DNA from 2 places in the Bacillus sp. PK3-037 genome. Region 1 is predicted to be linked to the other one. Evidence: a T-box and tRNA genes for the amino acid it is inferred to sense, from the RefSeq annotation. Region 1 holds a T-box; the other holds one or more tRNA genes.
The links. The T-box of region 1 lies ahead of trpS (tryptophan--tRNA ligase). A T-box ahead of a tRNA ligase gene usually reads a tRNA of that ligase, here a tRNA-Trp.
Positions count from the first base shown of each region.

Region 1 (5,277 bases):
CTGAACTGATCAGGTCATTGACACTCTGACCTTTATATTTAAATGACGGTCCGAAATCCCACATTGCAACAGATTTCAAATAGCTCGCATATTGTACAAACAGCGGCTTGTCCAAGCCATAATGCGCATTTAAGTTTGCTTCAATTTCAGGCGGAAGCTTTTTCTCACCCGAAAACGGCCCGCCCGGTGCTGCTTGCATTAAGAAGAATGTCACGGTTACAATCACAAATAATGTGATAATCATATAGACTAAGCGTCTTCCAATATATTTTAGCAAGGGGGAACACCTCCATGATTTTTACATTTTTACAATCCTTCAGTAAGAAAGGTATATGGGAAATAAGTCCCCATATACCTTGAGGTTTTTGTTTTCACAAATAAGACTTATTGAAAGTACGCGTTTCTGAAATAAATTTCTCCGGTTCCAGTAACGATGGTTCCTTTCAGATTTTCGTCTTGCACCCAAGGAATCGTATAAAAATAAACTGGCGCTACCGGCATTTCATCAATGAAAATATCTTCAGCTTTTTTCAGCAGCTCAGCACGTTTTGTTGGATCAGTTTCAGTTTGTGACTGGTTCAAAAGCTTTTTAAATTCCGGATTTTCCCACCCGGTATCGTTATTACCTCCGTCTTTGTCACGGAACATTTCAAGGAAGTTCATAGGATCATTGAAGTCGGCAAGCCAGCCCATACGGGCGATTTGATAATCTTGGCTGTGGAGCTTATCAATATATACATTCCATTCTGAGTTATCAAGCTCTACATCCACGCCTAAATTTTTCTTCCACATTTCTTGCACTGCCTGAGCGATTTTTGCATGTGCATCATCAGTGTTATAAGACAATTTGATTTTCGGAAGGTCAGATGCCTTGCTTAAGCCCATTTCTTTCAGGCCTTTTTCAAGATATTCTTTTGCTGTTTTGACATCGTTGTCTTTGTAGTAGCCTTCTTTGTTATCTTCAAATCCCTTCATTGTCGGCGGCACCGCAGCCATTGCCGGGATTTGTTCACCCTGCGTAATGTTTTTAACAATCGATTGGCGGTCAATCGCATAAGATAATGCTTTACGGATATTGACGTTGTCTAACGGCTTCGCTTCAGTATTGAATTTGTACCAATACACACCCGCCATTGGCTCAACATGTAAAGAACCGTCTTTTTTCAAGCTAGGGAGCGATTCAGTCGGAAGCTGTCCGAGCGGCAAACCGGCCCAATCAAGTTCGCCAGCTTGGAATTTTTTCAGTTCAGTATTGTTGTTGTTGATCATCACCATATTGATTTTCTTCAGTTTGACTTTGTCTTTATCCCAGTATTGATCATTCTTTTCAAGATCGATAGATCCGCTGTGTTTCCATGCCGTCATCTTAAATGGCCCGTTTGACACATAATCGTCTCCGGCATTTGTGTTCCACTTTTTGTTTTTCTCTGCAATTTTTTTGTTAATCGGCATATAAGTATAGAATGCTGTTAATTCAGTGAAGTATGGAGTCGGGTTGTTTAGTTCAACCTTTAATGTCTTATCGTTTTCAGCTTTTACTGCCACATCATCAAGGCTGCCTTTACCGGTATTTGCCGCCTCAGCACCTTTTATGTAGTAGAGCTGGTAAGCGTATTGTGATTCGTTATTAGGGTCAAGCACCCATTTCCATGCATATTCAAAATCTTGCGCTGTGACAGGGTCACCGTTAGACCACTTTGCATCATCACGAATCGTAAACGTATAGGTTTTTCCATCTTTGCTTGTTTCAATTTTAGAAGCTGCCCCTTCTTCAGGCTCACCCTCTGCATTAATACGTGTCAATCCTTCAAAAGTCTGACGGATAACCCCGCCTGATACCGAGTCATTTGCCAAGCCGGGATGTAAGGAGAACGGCTCAGTTTTAATATTAATGTTAAGAGTCGTCTTCCCTTTGCTGTCTTTTTTCCCATCACCGTTTGAACCGCTGCCGCCAAAGCCGCATGCGCTCAGCACGAGAGTGAAAATGAGCATTAACGTGACAATCGACCAACGTTTTTTCATATCCACAAACCCCCTAATAATCATTTTTTCAGCTCCTTACGGCTAAATCCTCAGAAATATCAGACAAATGAACCTGAGTGTTTACATAACTTTTATTCTGTTCCGTCTTTTCTGATTATTTTTGTAAAAAAGCTGTAACAATAGAGTGAACAAGTTCATTATAATGAAACAAATTCTTTATTGCAATATTATTTTATCAATTTAAAATTTTTAAACTTCGTTAGTTTTTCTGCCAATAACGTGATATCCTTCTGCCGTTTAAAGCATAAATTGATTAAAAACTATTTTAGGAGTTTCCAATCCATATTGCTTTATACATATAATATCTAGCTGTTTAACCGCTGAGAGCGGTTATCATTTGGACGATTTATAACTGTTCTTTTATTTATATCATTACAATTTTCATGCAAAAAGAACGTTTTTTCAGGATGACAATTGGCTATAATTGATTTATAATGAAGCAATCAAAAGAAAAGCTTGCTATGAAAAAGAGTAGTACACATTTCACCCGTTTAAAGAGAGTCTGCGGTGCTGGGAGCAGATAACGGGCAATGTGGAATGGACTTTGGAGCAGCTGACCGAACCAAAAAGTAGGCTCAGCCGGAGCAGTCTCCGTTACAAACGTCAGAGTGATTCCATTTTAATGGAATAATCAGGGTGGTACCACGGTTCATTCGTCCCTTTTTTACAGGGGAAGAATGAGCCTTTTTTATTATGTTCTAAGAAATGAGGTTGATTTTCCAATGAAACAGACGATTTTTTCAGGCATCCAGCCAAGCGGTTCCGTTACACTCGGCAACTACATCGGTGCAATGAAGCAGTTTGTCGAACTGCAGCATGATTATCACAGCTATTTTTGCATCGTAGACCAGCATGCGATCACAGTGCCTCAGGATCGGCTTCAGCTGAGAAAAAACATCCGCAGTCTGGCTGCGCTTTATCTAGCTGTCGGTCTCGACCCTGAAAAGGCAACGCTGTTTATTCAATCAGAGGTTCCCGCACATGCACAGGCCGGTTGGATGATGCAGTGCGTCGCTTATATCGGCGAGCTTGAACGAATGACACAATTTAAGGACAAGTCAAATGGCAAAGAAGCAGTTGTCTCGGGCCTGTTAACGTACCCGCCGCTGATGGCTGCTGACATTCTGCTGTACGGAACAGATCTTGTGCCTGTCGGCGAGGATCAAAAGCAGCATCTTGAGCTGACACGAAACCTTGCAGAGCGATTTAACAAAAAATATAACGACATCTTTACAATTCCGGAAGTGAAGATTCCAAAAGTAGGCGCTCGGATCATGTCTCTGACTGACCCGCTGAAGAAAATGAGTAAATCTGATCCGAACCAGAAATCTTTTATTACATTGCTGGACGAACCAAAGCAGCTTGAAAAGAAAATCAAAAGCGCTGTGACAGATTCTGAAGGTATTGTAAAATTTGATAAAGAAAACAAACCGGGCGTTTCCAACCTTCTTACGATTTATTCAATTCTCGGCAATACGACGATTGAAGAGCTTGAAGCGAAATACGAAGGAAAAGGCTATGGCGAGTTCAAAGGTGATTTGGCAGAAGTGGTAGTCGGCGCATTGAAGCCAATTCAAGACCGTTATCATGAACTGATTGAGTCAGAAGAATTAGACCGGATTCTTGATGAAGGCGCTGAGCGGGCGAACCGGACAGCAAACAAAATGCTCAAAAAAATGGAAAATGCCATGGGTCTCGGCCGAAAAAGACGATAACAAAAAGACCGCTCTTGCGATTTGCAAGAGCGGTTTTTTTAATTTACCTTTGATTCATTTTCTATTTCCCAAAGCTTCTCGAAAAAAGGCTGACCTTTGATCAGGTTTTCGCAAAAAGCCAAATGCTTGTCCGACCAGCCTTCAATGGTTTCGTTATACAGCATGTCCCAAATCTCTTCAAAGCTCATCCGTTTGATTTGTTCATACATATGCGGGTTCCACTCTGTGTACCAGTAGCCAATCTCCGCACGGTTTTTCAGCCCTTTTAATTGATCCAGGGCCATAAACATAAGCTGCTTAATTTGCCGCTCTTTTCTCGTTAATCCTCTGACATGCTCTGGTGCCAATGATAAGATATGATATTCTTTTGAGGACTCCAGCTTCTTCGGCTCAAATTCATACGTTTCCGGCTCTACATCTTTCACCATTTCATACACGAGCTGCTCCTGCCGCGGGATAAGGCGGCTTTTTCTGACAGGGATCGTGTAGCCGATTGTATCAACAGCCAAAATGCCGATTCCGTCCGTCACAACAAAACAATACTCCAGCTTTGTGCGTTCATGATTTTTGCGAATGTACGATTTTTGATGAACCTCTTCAAGCAAATCTTTCGGAAGCTCTGACAAATCGTTTTCTATGTAATGAAACAATACTGACGGCACCCTTAAGAGAGGCACCTGATCCAAAAGCTCAACCGTATCTTCCTTGCGCCATTCATGAAAGTGGCATACATTGTAGCCATTTTCTTCCCCTTCAAACCAATTGACCCACACATCATGAAGAAATAACATCTCTAACCCCTCACTTTATAAAAACTGTTGTCCACAGTATAGGCAAGGTGCAGAGAAATTATTCCATAGAGATTGAGGAAATCTGGAATAACTGGGTTTCTGTTATAAACACAAAACAAGCAGACTTCCTCGTATATTTTCTGACAAAGGAAATCTGCTTACTTTAGGAATTCGTTACATTTTCTAACGAACATGATTTTCATTTTTATTTAATATTTTTGGGATCCAGAGCATCCCGCAAGCCGTCACCGACAAAGTTAAAGCACAGCACGGTAATTAAAATAAATAGCCCGGGAAATAATGGGTACCACCATGCTTGAATCATCACTGTGAAATTTTGTGCGTCTTGAAGCATATTTCCCCAGCTTGCGATTGGCGGCTGAATCCCAAAGCCTAGGTAGCTCAGCGCGGACTCAGCGAGAATAACTGAACCTACCTTTAATGTTGCTGACACAATAATCGGCCCTAACGCATTGGGGAGAATATGTGAAAAGATAATTTTGTGCGTCTTCGTTCCGATTGTTTTAGCAGCCAGAACGTATTCCCTTGAACGAAGCGATAGAAACTCTCCTCTTACCAATCGTGCCGTTGTTGTCCAGCCGGTGAGACAGAAAATTAAAATCAGTTTGTCCACGCCAGGCTTGAAAATGGTAACCAGCGTGATCAGCAAGAAAATATCCGGAATAGATAATACAATGTCGACCAGACGCATAATGACAGCATCTACG
Region 1 covers NZ_CP096408.1:2,901,542-2,906,818, forward strand. The annotation lists gene oppB (oligopeptide ABC transporter permease OppB) at 1-277, opposite strand, end outside; gene oppA (oligopeptide ABC transporter substrate-binding protein OppA) at 385-2,022, opposite strand; T-box leader at 2,496-2,707, shown strand; gene trpS (tryptophan--tRNA ligase) at 2,766-3,758, shown strand; gene M1D69_RS14980 (YjbA family protein) at 3,797-4,549, opposite strand; gene appC (oligopeptide ABC transporter permease AppC) at 4,755-5,277, opposite strand, start outside.

Region 2 (5,277 bases), 280 kb from region 1:
GGAAAAGGATGTGGAGTTGCTTAGACAACCAGGATGTTGGCTTAGAAGCAGCCACCATTTAAAGAGTGCGTAATAGCTCACTGGTCGAGTGACTCTGCGCCGAAAATGTACCGGGGCTAAACGTATCACCGAAGCTGCGGACTGTTCTTCGAACAGTGGTAGGAGAGCGTTCTAAGGGCTGTGAAGCCAGACCGGAAGGACTGGTGGAGCGCTTAGAAGTGAGAATGCCGGTATGAGTAGCGAAAGAGGGGTGAGAATCCCCTCCACCGAATGCCTAAGGTTTCCTGAGGAAGGCTCGTCCGCTCAGGGTTAGTCGGGACCTAAGCCGAGGCCGAAAGGCGTAGGCGATGGACAACAGGTTGATATTCCTGTACCACCTCCTCACCATTTGAGCAATGGGGGGACGCAGGAGGATAGGGTAAGCGCGGTATTGGATATCCGCGTCCAAGCAGTTAGGCTGGGAAATAGGCAAATCCGTTTCCCATAAGGCTGAGCTGTGATGGCGAGCGAAATATAGTAGCGAAGTTCCTGATTCCACACTGCCAAGAAAAGCCTCTAGCGAGGTGAGAGGTGCCCGTACCGCAAACCGACACAGGTAGGCGAGGAGAGAATCCTAAGGTGATCGAGAGAACTCTCGTTAAGGAACTCGGCAAAATGACCCCGTAACTTCGGGAGAAGGGGTGCTCTGTTAGGGTGCAAGCCCGAGAGAGCCGCAGTGAATAGGCCCAGGCGACTGTTTAGCAAAAACACAGGTCTCTGCGAAGCCGTAAGGCGAAGTATAGGGGCTGACGCCTGCCCGGTGCTGGAAGGTTAAGAGGAGCGCTTAGCGTAAGCGAAGGTGCGAATTGAAGCCCCAGTAAACGGCGGCCGTAACTATAACGGTCCTAAGGTAGCGAAATTCCTTGTCGGGTAAGTTCCGACCCGCACGAAAGGCGCAACGATCTGGGCACTGTCTCAACGAGAGACTCGGTGAAATTATAGTACCTGTGAAGATGCAGGTTACCCGCGACAGGACGGAAAGACCCCGTGGAGCTTTACTGCAGCCTGATATTGAATGTTGGTACAGCTTGTACAGGATAGGTAGGAGCCTTGGAAACCGGAGCGCCAGCTTCGGTGGAGGCATCGGTGGGATACTACCCTGGCTGTATTGACCTTCTAACCCGCCGCCCTTATCGGGCGGGGAGACAGTGTCAGGTGGGCAGTTTGACTGGGGCGGTCGCCTCCTAAAAGGTAACGGAGGCGCCCAAAGGTTCCCTCAGAATGGTTGGAAATCATTCGCAGAGTGTAAAGGCACAAGGGAGCTTGACTGCGAGACCTACAAGTCGAGCAGGGACGAAAGTCGGGCTTAGTGATCCGGTGGTTCCGCATGGAAGGGCCATCGCTCAACGGATAAAAGCTACCCCGGGGATAACAGGCTTATCTCCCCCAAGAGTCCACATCGACGGGGAGGTTTGGCACCTCGATGTCGGCTCATCGCATCCTGGGGCTGTAGTCGGTCCCAAGGGTTGGGCTGTTCGCCCATTAAAGCGGTACGCGAGCTGGGTTCAGAACGTCGTGAGACAGTTCGGTCCCTATCCGTCGCGGGCGCAGGAAATTTGAGAGGAGCTGTCCTTAGTACGAGAGGACCGGGATGGACGCACCGCTGGTGTACCAGTTGTTCTGCCAAGGGCATCGCTGGGTAGCTATGTGCGGACGGGATAAGTGCTGAAAGCATCTAAGCATGAAGCCCCCCTCAAGATGAGATTTCCCATTCCGTAAGGAAGTAAGATCCCTGAAAGATGATCAGGTTGATAGGTCTGAGGTGGAAGTGTGGCGACACATGGAGCTGACAGATACTAATCGATCGAGGACTTAACCTAATGTCTAATGATGTCACACCTGTTATCTAGTTTTGAGAGAATATCTCAAAAAACTCTTGACTTTTCAAGATATACATAGTATAATGTTAAATGTCACTGAAATTGTCTGGTGATGATGGCGAAGAGGTCACACCCGTTCCCATGCCGAACACGGAAGTTAAGCTCTTCAGCGCCGATGGTAGTCGGGGGTTTCCCCCTGTGAGAGTAGGACATCGCCAGGCAGACTTCATTCCGCAGTAGCTCAGTGGTAGAGCTATCGGCTGTTAACCGATCGGTCGTAGGTTCGAATCCTACCTGCGGAGCCATTATTGGAGAGCTGTCCGAGTGGTCGAAGGAGCACGATTGGAAATCGTGTAGGCGGTCAACTCCGTCTCAAGGGTTCGAATCCCTTGCTCTCCGCCACTGATATTTATACATAATCACAATTGAAAGTCTGGGCCCGTTGGTCAAGCGGTTAAGACACCGCCCTTTCACGGCGGTAACACGGGTTCGAATCCCGTACGGGTCATTATATGATGGAGGATTAGCTCAGCTGGGAGAGCATCTGCCTTACAAGCAGAGGGTCGGCGGTTCGAGCCCGTCATCCTCCACCATTATCATCGCGGGGTGGAGCAGTTCGGTAGCTCGTCGGGCTCATAACCCGAAGGTCGCAGGTTCAAATCCTGCCCCCGCAACCAAAAAAATATATCCTTTTAAATAGGAGCACCCGAAGGGTGCAACCAAATTAAAATGGTCCGGTAGTTCAGTTGGTTAGAATGCCTGCCTGTCACGCAGGAGGTCGCGGGTTCGAGTCCCGTCCGGACCGCCATTTAAATAATAAGGCTCGGTAGCTCAGTTGGTAGAGCAACGGACTGAAAATCCGTGTGTCGGCGGTTCGATTCCGTCCCGAGCCACCACCTATGCCGGTGTAGCTCAATTGGTAGAGCAACTGACTTGTAATCAGTAGGTTGGGGGTTCAAGTCCTCTTGCCGGCACTGTTTTTCAAAACTTAATGTGGAGGGGTAGCGAAGTGGCTAAACGCGGCGGACTGTAAATCCGCTCCCTCAGGGTTCGGCAGTTCGAATCTGCCCCCCTCCACCATTTATAGGGGCATAGTTTAACGGTAGAACAGAGGTCTCCAAAACCTCCGGTGTGGGTTCGATTCCTACTGCCCCTGCCAAATTTATGACATCTTGAGATTATGGCGGTTGTGGCGAAGTGGTTAACGCACCAGATTGTGGCTCTGGCACTCGTGGGTTCGATTCCCATCAATCGCCCCATATTATCATTGGGCTATAGCCAAGCGGTAAGGCAACGGACTTTGACTCCGTCATGCGTTGGTTCGAATCCAGCTAGCCCAGTCTCACTTTTTTATATCAATTGAATATAATGTATTAAGTCCCTTAAGATGCGGAAGTAGTTCAGTGGTAGAACACCACCTTGCCAAGGTGGGGGTCGCGGGTTCGAATCCCGTCTTCCGCTCCAATTACGGCGGCATAGCCAAGTGGTAAGGCAGAGGTCTGCAAAACCTTTATCCCCGGTTCGAATCCGGGTGTCGCCTTTCTTTTGCCGGGGTGGTGGAATTGGCAGACACACAGGACTTAAAATCCTGCGGTAGGTGACTACCGTGCCGGTTCAAGTCCGGCCCTCGGCACCAATTTTACTTAATTGATAAGTTAAATTGGTGTTTGTGCTTGAAAATATAATGAAGCTAATCATATCAATGATCTACATAAGTAGATCATTTTTTATTGTATGAAAGTGTCAATGTAAGCATTGGGCTGTATTTCATGAAAAGTCGCTTTAACCCCTCTTATTATTATATTTCCAAAAAACTTTTTAAAATACATTGACACTTTATCATATCCATGATATATTTATATTCGTCGGTTAGATACGACGTAAAACTTGCCGGTGTGGCGGAATTGGCAGACGCGCACGACTCAAAATCGTGTTCCTTCTGGAGTGTCGGTTCGACCCCGACCACCGGTATATAATCTAAATACTATTATCGAAAAAGACAGGGAGTAATTCCCTGTCTTTTTTTGTTATAGTTAAAAGATCTATTATAAGTATAAAAGAATCAGTATTGAAAATTTTAATTTACATAAATGTGTTTGCATCGATGGATAAAATAATGGAAGTGAAGAAATGGATGAGATGAAGGATATTCGTTCAAATAAAGATAGGTTACGACTTACCATTAAGTGAATTCCTAATACTCTCTTCCTATCCCATCGTACTACCACCTAGGCCCATGGTAAAATAAAGGAATAATAGAGGAGGTTTGTACCTTGGTTTCTGTGGAGTTACAAGATTATTTGCAATACTATATTGTATTAAAAAATGAGAGTTTACATGTTAGTGATGCATCGGAAGAGAACGGCATTATTCATATACCGGTAATTAAGCGAACGGCGAGAACAAGAAGGACTGTTGCAAGGCTAATGGTTGGGATTAATACGGACTTACAGGGAATAGATAAAATTCCAACAAAACTAACCAACAGTTTTAAAAGTCCGAATACGAAAAAGCAGGTTGATCTTTCTGCTGAAACCTATGAATGGATTCGTTTTGGGTGGTTAATTCGTGAAATTCGTTTAGAAAAAGATGAGAGAACAGTAAAAACAGAACGATATCGAATGGGCTTTATACTTTATCAACTGAGCTTAAAGGCAGAAGCAGAAGCAGAAAAGGAGAGTAGAAACTGGATACTTGATTGGAATAAGCAGTGGGAAGTTGCCAAGCGTAGCGATGTGCCAAGTTTTGAACAAGACCAGCGCGCAGATGTTGTTTCCCTATTAGCAAAGCACTTAGATGAAATTGCAAGTGAGACAGATAGGGTTTTAGCTGGAGAGGCAAAATTAATTAAGAGTATTCATCCTTCTTGGCGTTTAAGGAAACAAGTATTATTCCTACATTTTTTGATTGCTTTATACCAACTGGCATGTACGGAAAAACATTTTGATTGGAAGCAAATAGGTGCTACCTACTATCGGATAATAGGTGGATCAAAGCAGTTTGATGCTTATAAAAAGGAATTTATTGAAGAAACAGAAAACCTCCTTCATCGCCCAATTCAATTGTTAGGTCTGGCAAGTATGGGGACAATTACACCATTGTTTTTTACTGGGCCAATGCAAGGGGACTACGTGGATTATCGTTATGGTACTGTCCATGCAACGACAGATCTAGCTGTTTTTTCGGAGACGTTTAATACGAAAGCAGACGTGTTGTGGCTGGTTGAAAATAGAGGTGTGTTAACACGTATGGCCTACGAGGAAGAATTTTTAAGAGGTACGAAAAGCTTTGTACTAGGGGTGGATGGACAAGTTAGGTCTGCACATAGACTACTAATTTCGCAAGTAGTAACGTGTGTCAGTCAAGTTATTATTTGGACCGACGTTGATGAAGCAGGTTATCTGATTGCCGAGCAATT
Region 2 covers NZ_CP096408.1:3,185,964-3,191,240, reverse strand. The annotation lists rRNA gene M1D69_RS16500 (23S ribosomal RNA) at 1-1,859, shown strand, start outside; rRNA gene rrf (5S ribosomal RNA) at 1,965-2,080, shown strand; tRNA gene M1D69_RS16490 (tRNA-Asn) at 2,090-2,164, shown strand; tRNA gene M1D69_RS16485 (tRNA-Ser) at 2,170-2,261, shown strand; tRNA gene M1D69_RS16480 (tRNA-Glu) at 2,296-2,367, shown strand; tRNA gene M1D69_RS16475 (tRNA-Val) at 2,377-2,452, shown strand; tRNA gene M1D69_RS16470 (tRNA-Met) at 2,460-2,536, shown strand; tRNA gene M1D69_RS16465 (tRNA-Asp) at 2,591-2,667, shown strand; tRNA gene M1D69_RS16460 (tRNA-Phe) at 2,680-2,755, shown strand; tRNA gene M1D69_RS16455 (tRNA-Thr) at 2,761-2,833, shown strand; tRNA gene M1D69_RS16450 (tRNA-Tyr) at 2,855-2,939, shown strand; tRNA gene M1D69_RS16445 (tRNA-Trp) at 2,945-3,018, shown strand; tRNA gene M1D69_RS16440 (tRNA-His) at 3,043-3,118, shown strand; tRNA gene M1D69_RS16435 (tRNA-Gln) at 3,128-3,199, shown strand; tRNA gene M1D69_RS16430 (tRNA-Gly) at 3,249-3,323, shown strand; tRNA gene M1D69_RS16425 (tRNA-Cys) at 3,329-3,399, shown strand; tRNA gene M1D69_RS16420 (tRNA-Leu) at 3,407-3,495, shown strand; tRNA gene M1D69_RS16415 (tRNA-Leu) at 3,749-3,830, shown strand; gene M1D69_RS16410 (hypothetical protein) at 4,142-5,277, shown strand, end outside.
Region 2: it encodes a tRNA-Trp, which carries the amino acid that the T-box ahead of trpS (tryptophan--tRNA ligase) is inferred to sense. The anticodon was not compared.